One region of the Streptomyces sp. NPDC047974 genome, then DNA from elsewhere that is predicted to be linked to it. Evidence: riboswitches for the same ligand, from Rfam matches in the RefSeq annotation. Region 1 holds a riboswitch; the other holds the start of a gene.
The links. A riboswitch is a leader RNA that binds a small molecule or an ion and turns the genes downstream of it on or off. The one in region 1 is predicted to bind glycine.

Region 1 (5,896 bases):
CGAGATCGGGCCGACACCGGTCTCCGGGCCCGCGGTGGGCTGGAGCGGGTGGTTCGGCAGGTACGGGGCGAGGTGGGCGCGGACGCCGACCGGGCCGACGCCGGGGCCGCCGCCGCCGTGCGGGATGCAGAAGGTCTTGTGCAGGTTGAGGTGCGAGACGTCGCCGCCGAAGTGGCCCGGCTTGGCGAGGCCGACCAGGGCGTTGAGGTTGGCGCCGTCGACGTACACCTGGCCGCCGGCCTCGTGGACCTCGGCGCAGATGTCGGCGACGTGCTCCTCGAAGACGCCGTGCGTCGACGGGTAGGTGATCATCAGCACCGAGAGCTCGTCGCGGTGCTGCGCGATCTTGGCGCGCAGGTCCTCGACGTCGACCTCGCCGTCCTCGGCGGTCTTCACGACGACGACCTTCATGCCGGCCATCACGGCGGAGGCGGCGTTGGTGCCGTGCGCGGAGGACGGGATGAGACAGACGGTGCGCTGCTCGTCCCCGTTGGCGCGGTGGTAGGCGCGGACCGCGAGGAGACCGGCCAGCTCGCCCTGCGAACCGGCGTTCGGCTGGATGGAGACCTTGTCGTAGCCGGTGACCTCGGCGAGGCGCTCCTCCAGCTCGGTGATGAGCGTGACGTAGCCCTGGGCCTGGTCGATCGGCGCGAAGGGGTGGATCTGGCCGAACTCGGGCCAGGTCACCGGCTCCATCTCGGTGGTCGCGTTCAGCTTCATGGTGCAGGAGCCGAGCGGGATCATGCCGCGGTCGAGCGCGTAGTCGCGGTCGGAGAGGCGGCGCAGGTAGCGCAGCATCGAGGTCTCGGAGCGGTGCGCGTGGAAGACCGGGTGGGTGAGGTACGCGTCGGAGCGCAGCCGCGCGGCCGGGAGGGCGTCCTCGGTGGTGGCGTCGAGGGCCTCGACGTCGGCCGTGACGCCGAAGGCGGCCCAGACGGCGGCGAGCTGCTCGCGGCCGGTGGTCTCGTCGCAGGAGGCGGAGACGTGGTCGGCGTCGACGCGGTACAGGTTGACACCGGCCTCGCGGGCGGCGGCGACGACGGCGTCGGCGCGGCCCGGCACGCGGGCGGTGACGGTGTCGAAGAAGGCGCCGCTGGTGAGCTCGACGCCCCCGGCGGTCAGACCGGCGGCGAGGATCGCCGCGTACCGGTGGGTGCGCTGCGCGATCTGCTTCAGGCCGTCCGGGCCGTGGTAGACGGCGTACATGCCGGCCATGACGGCGAGGAGCACCTGGGCGGTGCAGATGTTGCTGGTGGCCTTCTCGCGGCGGATGTGCTGCTCGCGGGTCTGCAGGGCGAGGCGGTACGCCTTGTTGCCGTCGGCGTCGACGGAGACGCCGACGAGGCGGCCGGGCAGCGAGCGGGCGTGCTTGTCCTGGACGGCCATGTAGCCGGCGTGCGGGCCGCCGAAGCCCATGGGGACGCCGAAGCGCTGGGTGGTGCCGACGGCGATGTCCGCGCCGAGCGAGCCGGGCGAGTCGAGCAGGGTGAGCGCGAGCAGGTCGGCGGCGACGGTGACGATCGCGCCGAGCTCGTGGGCGGCGTCGATCAGCGGCTTGATGTCGCGGACCGCGCCGGAGGCGCCCGGGTACTGGAGGAGCACGCCGAAGACACCGCGCTCGGCGACCTCGGCGGGGATGCCCTCGCTCAGGTCGGCGACGACGACCTCGACGCCGGTCGGCTCGGCGCGGGTCTCGATCACGGCGATGGTCTGCGGCAGGGCGTCGGCGTCGATCAGGAAGACGCCGTTCTTGACCTTGCCGACGCGGCGCGCGAGCGCCATGGCCTCGGCGGCGGCGGTGCCCTCGTCGAGGAGGGAGGCGCCGGAGGTCGGCAGACCGGTGAGGTCGGCGACCATCGTCTGGAAGTTGAGCAGCGCCTCCAGGCGGCCCTGCGAGATCTCCGGCTGGTAGGGCGTGTACGCCGTGTACCAGGCCGGGTTCTCCATGACGTTGCGGAGGATCACCGGCGGGGTGAAGGTGCCGTAGTAGCCGAGGCCGATCATCGGGGCCAGGACCTCGTTGCGGCCGGCGAGGGCACGCAGCTCGGCGAGGACCTCCGCCTCGGTGCGGGCGCCGGGCAGGGCCAGCGCCTCGGCGTTCTTGATGACGTCCGGCACCGCGGCGGCCGTCAGCTCGTCGAGCGATCCGAAGCCGACCTGGGCGAGCATCTTGGCCCGCGCCTCGGCGTCGGGTCCGATGTGCCGCTGCTCGAAGGGGATGCCCTGCTCGAGCTCGGAGAGCGGGGTGCGGTTGGCGGTCATGATGCGGGGGCCTCCTGGTCGTCACGACCTGCGAGGGGCACCACGGCGCGGGTGCCCGGACGGCCTCCCCCTCTGTCATCTCAACCTGAGAGCTTCACCGGCACGCCCGAAGGCACGCCGGCTTTCACCGTCGGTGAGAGCGGATGCCGTCGGACTCCCGCCCTGCTTTCCAGAGTGACCTCGCCCGCGCGGTACCGGGTGCCTGAGAGATTCCGGGGAGGATTTGCTCCTTCGGCGCCACCGGAAACCTCTCCGGTGGACTCTCCCGCACGGTGTCGACAGCCACAGCCAGCCTACCAGCGCCGTTGTCGCTCCCTTCGCTCAAGTGGCCGACATCCCAGATGTGCACTTTCGTAGGGGTGTAGAGCAGTTGCGACCAGTTGGAGGGACCGTGCAGACCGACATCGATCCGCGCAGCCTGATCGGCCGCAAGGCGTTCGACCGGAACGGACACAAGATCGGAACCGTGGACGAGGTGTACCTGGACGACGCGACCGGCATCCCCGAGTGGGCCGCCGTCCGCACCGGCCTGTTCAGCAGGGACGCGTTCGTCCCCCTGGAGCCGAGCGAGCTGACCGACGACGGCCTCCACATCCCCTTCGAGCGCGCCCTGATCAAGGACGCCCCGGACTTCGGCGTGGGCCGCCACCTCTCCCCCGAGCAGGAGCTCCAGCTCTACCGCCACTACGAACTGACCCTCCCGCCCCCGCCGGGGAAGATCCCGGACTTCGGCCACATCGCGGGCCACGACGACACGACGTAGACCGGCCGTCGCGAGCACGCCCCGAACCCCACGGCCCCGGCAACCGCCCCCGGCGGCGGCACCCCGCGCCGCGCACGCGCGCGTCCGGAAGGGAACGGCCGTCACGGGCTCCCCGAGCCCCCTGCGCCCCCACCTCCCCGACACCGGCCGGCTGCGACGCGCGCGCCTTCCCGGAGGCGGCCGTCACGGGCACGTCCCGGAACCCCTCCTGCCGCCGCGCGCACGCGCGCGGCCGGCGGGGCGGGCGGCCCCGGGCGGAACGACGGGATCACCCCGGCGCCCCCCGGCGGCGTCACTCACCCGTGCGGACGCCCGGGGCGGCAGGCTCCGCCCCCGTCACCCCTCCCGGGACCAGCGGCAGCGGATCGGCCGGTTCCAGGTCGGGATCGTCCACCGAGAAGGTCCGCACCCGCCCCGGAGCCGTACTCCCGGGCTCCTCGAAGCGGACGGTGACCCGCCCGAGCCCGCTGCCCTGCACCCAGCCCGCTCCGAGCACCGCGTGCCGCACGTCGTTCCCGGGCGCCCACCGCCGCATCGCGGTCTCGGTCGCGGTGGGCACCGCCACCGCCACCGGCCCCACGGACGTCACCGCGCCCCCGCCGGCCTCGGCCTCCCCACGTCCCCCGTCGTCCGCAGGCCCCGCCTCCGCACCCGCCACCGCCCCCGCACCGGCTTCCGCCTGGGCGAACAGGTCCTCCTGCGTGTAGTCGGCGAGCCCGCTCACCCCGACGCCGAGCAGCCGCACCCCACCCGTCGTGTCCACGAGCTCCAGGAGCCGCTCCGCCGCCTCCCGCACCACCAGAGGATCGTCCGTGGGCCCCCGCAGCGTCTCGGACCGGGTCAGCGTCGAGAAGTCGTACCGCCGCACCTTCAGCACGATCGTCCGCCCCGAGTGCCCCGAGCGCCGCAGCCGCTCCACGCACCGCTCCGCGAGCCGCTCGACCTCGAGCCTGATCCGCAGCCGGTCGTGCAGGTCGATGTCGAAGGTGTCCTCCACCGAGACCGACTTCGCGTCCCGCTCGGCCACCACCGGCCGGTCGTCGTGCCCCAGCGCCATCCGGTACAGCGAGGCCCCGTGCGACCGCCCCAGGATCCGTACGAGCTCGTCCTCGCCCGCCTCCACGACGTCGGCGACCGTGGTGATCCCGGCCCGCCGCAGATGGTCACCGGTGGCCGGCCCCACTCCGGGGATGATGCGCACGGACCGCGGCGCGAGCAGCGCCCGCTCGGTCCCGGGCTCGAACAGCACCAGGCCGTCCGGCTTGGCCTCCTCGGAGGCGATCTTCGCGAGCATCTTGGACCCCGCGAGCCCCACCGACCCCGTCAGCCCCGTCGTCGCCAGGATCTCGGCCCGCAGCCGCTCCCCCACGGCCCGGGCGCTCGCACTGTCGTCCGCGAGTCCGCCGGCCTCCAGGTCCACGAAGGCCTCGTCCAGGCTGAGCGGCTCCACCAGCGGCGACAGCCGCCCGAGCAGTTCCATCACCTGCCCGCTGATCGCCCGGTAGAAGGCGAAGCGCGGCACCAGGTAGGCCGCGTTGGGCGCGAGCCTCCGCGCCTGGCCCATCGGCATGGCCGAGTGCACGCCGAAGCGCCGCGCCTCGTACGAGGCGGTGGCGACCACTCCGCGCGGCCCCAGGCCTCCCACGACCACGGGCTTCCCGCGCAGGCTCGGCTTCGACGCCTGCTCGGCGGCGGCGAAGAAGGCGTCCATGTCGAGGTGAAGGATCGTGGGGGCGGCTCTCACACGTCCGATCCTGCCTCACACCACCGACAACGGCCGCTGCGAAGCGACCCCGCGCCGAGTCAGCCGGCGATCCGCTCCCGAGCCGCCGACCCCCGACCCACCGCCCGAGGCCCCTCAGACCGCCCGGTCGCGCCGTCGCCGTGCCAGTTCGTCCTGCGGGTTGTGCCCCACCAGGGTCTCCCCGGTGTCGACCCGCTCCCCGTGCAGCTGCGAGAGCGCCGCCTCGACGTCCCGCCACACGACGCCCACCGCGATGCCGAAGACGCCCTGCCCGCCCTGGAGCAGCGAGACGACCTCGTCGGGCGAGGAGCACTCGTAGACGGTCGCCCCGTCGCTCATCAGCGTCATCCGCTCCAGATCGCGGAAGCCGCGGGCGCGCAGGTGCTGCACGGCGGCCCGGATGTTCTGGAGCGCGACGCCCGTGTCGAGGAAGCGCTTGACGATCTTCAGGACGACGACGTCCCGGAAGCTGTAGAGCCGCTGCGTGCCGGAGCCGTACGCGGGCCGCACGCTCGGCTCCACGAGCCCGGTGCGCGCCCAGTAGTCCAGCTGGCGGTAGGTGATGCCGGCGGCCGCGCAGGCCGTGGGACCGCGGTATCCGATCGCCTCGTCCGCCACCCCGGCGCCCGTCTCCGCACCGAAGCCACCGAAGTCGCCCACACTGCCGTGAAGCGGATACGCGGCGCTCTCCCCGGACGCGCGTCCGAGCGAGCTCCCTGCCGTACCGTCCGCGCTGCTCATCACGCCGACCCTCCGTCCTTGACCTGCCCACTCGAAGGTAGGCAGTCGCTAGGGGTGCGTCAACGATCGCCACACTCGGCACGCCGAGTGATAATCACCCAGAGAGTGGTTTCACGTGTCCCACTCCGGGGAAAGGCTACTCGAATGCGCCGACGGCGCCTTCCGTCCGACCCCGTTCCGCTCCGGTCCGCCGCACGCGCGCGCCCACCGGGAGCGCCGCCTCACCGGGCCCGGGAGCGGCGCCTCACTGGCTCCCGAAGTCCTCCGGCGAGATCTGGTCGAGGAACTCGCGGAACTTCTCCACCTCGTCCTCCTGCTCGTCGGGGATCGCGATCCCGGCGTCGTCGAGGACGCCGTCGCTGCCGAAGATCGGCGAACCGGTCCGC
Region 2 (5,896 bases), on a different contig from region 1:
CGAGAACAGGTCGAAGACCGAGATGGCCACGGGAGGACTCCTTGTGGGGCTAGACGCCGTTGTCTGCCGGGGTGGAGCAGAAAAGCGTGGAAGGCGGGGGTGGAGACATGGGGCGGGGCACCGCGCTCACTGTCCAGTGTGCGCGGTGCCCCGGAGCTTTCGTACGAACAAAAGCGTACGAAATTACTTCAGGCCGGGGTACAGCGGGTGCTTCTCGGCCAGCGCGGTCACGCGGGCCTTCAGCGCCTCGGCCTTCTCGGCGTCGAAGCCGGGCTTCAGCGTCTCGGCGATGACGTCGGCGACCTCGCGGAAGTCCTCGGCCTGGAAGCCGCGGGTGGCGAGGGCCGGCGTGCCGATGCGCAGGCCGGAGGTGACCATCGGCGGGCGCGGGTCGTTCGGAACGGCGTTCCGGTTGACCGTGATGCCGACCTCGTGGAGCCGGTCCTCGGCCTGCTGGCCGTCGAGCTCGGAGTCGCGCAGGTCCACCAGGACCAGGTGCACGTCCGTGCCGCCGGAGAGGACCGAGACGCCGTGCGCCGTGACGTCGTCCTGGACCAGGCGCTCGGCCAGGATCCGGGCGCCGTCCAGGGTGCGCTGCTGGCGCTCCTTGAACTCCTCCGAGGCCGCGACCTTGAAGGAGACGGCCTTGGCCGCGATCACGTGCTCCAGGGGGCCGCCCTGGAAGCCCGGGAAGACGGAGGAGTTCAGCTTCTTCGCGAACTCCTTCTTCGCCAGGATGATGCCGCCGCGCGGGCCGCCGAGCGTCTTGTGCGTGGTGGAGGTCACCACGTCCGCGTACTCGACCGGGTTCGGGTGCAGACCGGCCGCGACCAGGCCCGCGAAGTGGGCCATGTCGACCCACAGGTACGCCTCGACCTCGTCGGCGATCCGGCGGAACTCCGCGAAGTCCAGCTGACGCGGGTACGCCGACCAGCCGGCGATGATCACCTTCGGGCGGTGCTCCTTGGCGAGGCGCTCGACCTCGGCCATGTCGACCAGGCCGGCCTCGTCCACGTGGTACGCGACCACGTTGAACTGCTTGCCCGAGAAGTTCAGGCGCATGCCGTGGGTGAGGTGGCCGCCGTGCGCCAGGTCGAGACCCAGGATCGTGTCGCCCGGCTGGGCGATGGCGAAGAGCGCGGCCTGGTTGGCGGAGGCGCCGGAGTGCGGCTGCACGTTGGCGTACTCGGCGCCGAACAGGTCCTTGATCCGGTCGATCGCGATCTGCTCGGCCACGTCGACGTGCTCGCAGCCGCCGTAGTAGCGGCGGCCCGGGTAGCCCTCGGCGTACTTGTTGGTGAGGACGGAGCCCTGGGCCTCCATGACCGCGACCGGAGCGAAGTTCTCCGAGGCGATCATCTCGAGGGTGGACTGCTGGCGGCGGAGCTCGGCGTCGACGGCGGCGGCGACGTCCGGGTCCAGCTCGTGGAGGGGAGTGTTCAGAAGCGACATGAAGCGATCCCTAGGGGGTCTCGGTCAGCCTGCGGTGAAGGCGGTGTACTCGTCGGCGGAGAGCAGGTCGTCCTGCTCGGCCGTGAGGCGCACCTTGAACAGCCAGCCGCCCTCGAACGGAGCGGAGTTCACCAGCGACGGGTCGTCCACGACGTCCTGGTTCGCCTCGACGACCTCACCGGTCACCGGGGAGTACAGCTCGCTCACGGACTTGGTCGACTCCAGCTCGCCGCACTCCTCGGTCGCGGTCACGGTGGAGCCGACCTCGGGGAGCTGGACGAACACGATGTCACCGAGGGCGTTGGCCGCGTGCTCCGTGATGCCGATCGTGGCGACGCCGTCCTCGACGGCCGACAGCCACTCGTGCTCCTTGCTGTAGCGAAGCTGCTGGGGGTTGCTCATGTCCTGATTCTCCTGTACCGGGGGAGTGCGGATGTACGGGGTCTTGCGGGGTGAGACGGGATCCGGGACGACCGCGTCACTTCCGGCGCTTGTAGAACGGCAGCGCCACGACCTTGTACGGCTCGTGGGTGCCGCGGATGTCCACCCCTACACCCTCGGTGCCGGGGGCCGCGTGCGCCGCGTCGACGTACGCCATCGCGATCGGCTCGCCGAGCGTGGGGGAGGGGGCGCCCGAGGTGATCTCGCCGACGACCTCGCCGCCGAAGACCACCTGCATGCCGGCGCGCGGGACGCGGCGGCCCTCGGCGACCAGGCCGACGAGCTTGCGCGGCGGGGCGGTCTCGGCGCGCTCGGCGGCGGCCTCCAGCGCCTTGCGGCCCACGAAGTCGCCCGGCTTCTCGAACTTCACGACCCGGCCCAGACCGGCGTCGAAGGGGGTGAGCGAGGTGGTCAGCTCGTGCCCGTACAGCGGCATGCCCGCCTCCAGGCGCAGCGTGTCGCGGCAGGACAGGCCGCACGGGATGAGGCCGACGCCCGCGCCCGCCTCGGTCAGCGCCTTCCACACGCCCTCGGCGTGCTCCGGCTTCAGGAAGAGCTCGAAGCCGTCCTCGCCGGTGTAGCCGGTGCGGGCGATCAGCGCCGGGACGCCGGCGACGGTGCCGGGGAGGCCCGCGTAGTACTTCAGGCCGTCCAGGTCGGCGTCGGTGAGCTGCTTGAGGATGCCGGGGGACTCGGGGCCCTGCACGGCGATCAGGGCGTACGCGTCGCGGTCGTCGCGGACCTCGGCGTCGAAGCCGCCGGCGCGGGCGACCAGGGCGTCCAGGACGATCTGGGCGTTGGAGGCGTTGGCGACGACCATGTACTCGGTCTCGCCGAGGCGGTAGACGATCAGGTCGTCGAGGATGCCGCCGTCCTCCCGGCAGATCATCGTGTAGCGCGCGCGGCCGTTGCCCACCGTGGAGATGTTGCCGACCAGGGCGTAGTCGAGCAGGTCGACGGCCTGCGGGCCGGTGACGGTGATCTCGCCCATGTGGGAGAGGTCGAAGAGGCCGGCCCGGGTGCGGACGGCGTTGTGCTCGTCGCGCTCGCTGGCGTACCGCAGCGGCATGTCCCAGCCGGCGAAGTCGGTCATGGTCGCGCCCAGCGAACGATGCAGGGCATCGAGGGCGGTCAGACGGGGGGTGGTGCTCATGGTGGACGTGGCTCCCGGTTCCCGAAGGCGGAAAACATGACAGGCAAGGACGTTCCTCCCCATCTGTCATGGAACCTGAGAGGTTCACCGGGGGCATCCCCGGCTTGCACCTTGGGTGGGGACACGACGCATGTCCCGCTTTTCAGATCTGCCTCATCCACGCGGTACGGGGCCTGAGAGATTCAAGGGAGGGTCTTGCTCCTTCGGCGCCCGGGCGGCCCAGGGGCCGGTCCGGAACTCTCCCGCGCGGATTCGAGCGGCCGGTATGCGGTTGTAGGGCGCTGCGCGCGCCTGGCGCGCACATCCTCGCATACCGTGTCGGCGCCGCAAATCGCTTGTCTCGGATTACCGTTTCTTTACACTTCGTGGGCAAGGGTCTCCGTAGGTCTCCCGACACGTCCCCCGGGGGCCCGACAGGGGGAGCAGCGATGAGGATCCAGCACACCGGCGTCTTCGCGAGTGACGCCGCCATACCGGCCCAGCGGGCCCGCGCCAGGACCCGGCGGCGCGGGCGCGTGGTGCGGGACCTGCGTGACCGGGGCGGCCGCGGCCCGCGCGTCCTCACCTTCGCCGCCGGTGACGTCGTGGTCGTCTCCGGGCTCCCCGGCAGCGGCAAGTCCACCCTGCTGCGCCGGGCCGCCGCCGGCCTCGGCATCGACTCCCAGGACGCCCGCGAGCGCTGGGAGGCCCGGATGCCCGCCTTCCTGCCGTACGCGCTCTACCGCCCGCTGGTCCGGATCGCGCACTACGCCGGGCTCCACCGGGCCCTGCGCTCCGGCGCCGGGGTCGTCGTCCACGACTGCGGCACCCAGTCCTGGGTCCGCGGCTGGCTCGCCCGCTCGGCCGCCCGCCGCGGCCGCGCCCTCCACCTGGTCCTCCTCGACGTCGACCCGGCCACCGCCAGGGACGGCCAGCGGGAGCGGGGCCGGGGGGTGTCCGCGTACGCCTTCGCCCGGCACCGCAGGGCGGTGGGCCGGCTCGTCGCCGCCGTCGAGGCGGGCCGCCCGCCGCGCGGCTGCGCCTCCGCCACCCTCCTCGACCGGGACGCGGCGGCCGCGCTGCGCCGGATCGGCTTCCGCGCCCCGGTGTGAGGCCCGCGCGCCGGGTTCTGGTCACAGCCGGGGCGGGGCGGCGTTAGGGTGCTGCGGGACGGCCGGGACCAGGGCCGTACGAGAAGGGGACGGAACCACCGTGGACGTGACGTGGCCGGGCAACGAGCTGGAGGAGGCGCTCGCCGCCGCGCTCGGCGAGCCCGCGGCCGGAGGCCGGCTCATCGAGGTGCTCGGCCGCAGCCAGGTGTGGGTCCCGCTGCCCAACGGCGGCGGTCCGGACAGCCCCGACCTGGACCTCGCCACGATGGAGATCGGCGGCGGCGCCTTCGTCCCCGTCTTCAGCTCCCAGGAGCAGTTCCTCGCCTGCGTCGGCGACCACATGTCCTTCACCGTCGCGCCCGCCCGTGACTTCGCCCGCGGCCTGCCCCCGCAGCTCGGGATCGCGGTGAACCCCGGCGGCACCGTCGGCGTCCCGCTGCCCCCGCCCGCCGTCGCCGAGCTCTGCAGGGTCGGCCGCACCGCCCTCGACGGGCCCGCGTCCGGCGGCCGGGTCCGGCTCTTCGAGCCCGACTGGCAGGACGACCCGGTCGACTTCCTCGCCGCGGCCTCCGCCGAGTTCGAGGCCACCGGAGTCGTCGCCTCGGCCCGCCGCACCCTCGCCAGCGTCGAGGGCACCGAACCGGCCCTCTTCATCGGCGTCCAGCTCCTGGGCTGGGACGGCGTCGACCGCAACGCCCCGCTGGACGCGCTGGGCCGCGCCCTCGGCCGCGTCGAGGTCGCCTGGCCGGTGAACCTGATCCTCCTCGACATGGCGGCCGACCCCGTCGGAGACTGGATGCTGGAGCGGGTGCGCCCCTTCTACCAGCGCGCGGGCCACTGATCCACCGATCCACCGAACACGAGCCGTACGAGACAGACAGAGGGGCGGGACCCAGGGTGAGCGCGTCAGGCAGCGCCGCGGCCGGAGAGGTCGAGCAGATGCTGCGCCAGGTGGCGCCCGGACGCTACGACGCGTACGAGGGCCTGCTGCACGCCCTGGCCGACGGCGAGTTGTACATGCTGCTCTGGCAGGGCTCCCCGGGCTCGCCCGACGCCCAGTACGGCAACATGGAGGTCGACGGGCACGGTTACGCGCCCTGCGTCACCTCGCCCGGCGAGCTCGCCGCCTCCGGCTGGCACCGCGCCCACGAGCGCGTCACCGGCCGCGAGATCGCCCGCTCGCTCTACCCCGAGCGCTGGGGCGTCTGGCTCAACCCGCACGCCCCCGGCGGCGGCGTCGGCATCCCCTGGGCGGACCTCCGCCGGATCGCCACCGGCCTCGACCGGATGCCCGCCGGGCCGCTGCGGGTCTCCGAACCCGCCCTGGAGATCCCGCAGTTCTACGCCCAGCTCACCCAGAACGCGCACCGGACCCCGGCCGTCCGCTCGCTGCGGCGCGGCTGGGTGCAGCCCGCGCTCGGGACTCCGTACCTGGTCATCGGCCTGGACCTGTACGACGGTTCGGCCGCGGCCGTCGACGAGGTGCGGGCGATGATGCGCCAGTCGATCGGATCCGTGCCCGAGGGGCTGCCCGTCTCGACGGTCGCGCTCTCCGACGCGTACGACCCGGTGGCGCTCTGGCTGAAGGCGCACGCCCGGCCCTTCTACGACCGCGACGCACACGGAGCCCCGTCTCAGCATGCGGGATCTCATCGTCCGGGATACGGCTACCCGCCCGCGCAGCACCGCTGACGCCTTCTGCTCGACTCCTGCCCCGTTCTGGCCGAAATTCCTTGCCAGGGCGGGGTTTTGCGTCCAC

Region 2: linked by a shared signal. The riboswitch ahead of gcvT (glycine cleavage system aminomethyltransferase GcvT) and the one ahead of gcvP (aminomethyl-transferring glycine dehydrogenase) in region 1 are both predicted to bind glycine.

The regions. Positions count from the first base shown of each region.
Region 1 is NZ_JBEZNU010000060.1:4,923-10,818, forward strand. Features, by position in the region: gene gcvP (aminomethyl-transferring glycine dehydrogenase) at 1-2,262, opposite strand, end outside; glycine riboswitch at 2,442-2,540, opposite strand; gene AB0E19_RS37140 (PRC-barrel domain-containing protein) at 2,654-3,025, shown strand; gene AB0E19_RS37145 (DNA polymerase IV) at 3,318-4,769, opposite strand; gene AB0E19_RS37150 (MerR family transcriptional regulator) at 4,884-5,510, opposite strand; gene AB0E19_RS37155 (bifunctional nuclease family protein) at 5,755-5,896, opposite strand, start outside.
Region 2 is NZ_JBEZNU010000008.1:249,336-255,231, reverse strand. Features, by position in the region: gene AB0E19_RS14775 (L-serine ammonia-lyase) at 1-30, opposite strand, end outside; gene glyA (serine hydroxymethyltransferase) at 184-1,452, opposite strand; gene gcvH (glycine cleavage system protein GcvH) at 1,477-1,854, opposite strand; gene gcvT (glycine cleavage system aminomethyltransferase GcvT) at 1,931-3,046, opposite strand; glycine riboswitch at 3,199-3,301, opposite strand; gene AB0E19_RS14755 (AAA family ATPase) at 3,475-4,137, shown strand; gene AB0E19_RS14750 (enhanced serine sensitivity protein SseB) at 4,238-4,978, shown strand; gene AB0E19_RS14745 (enhanced serine sensitivity protein SseB C-terminal domain-containing protein) at 5,035-5,829, shown strand.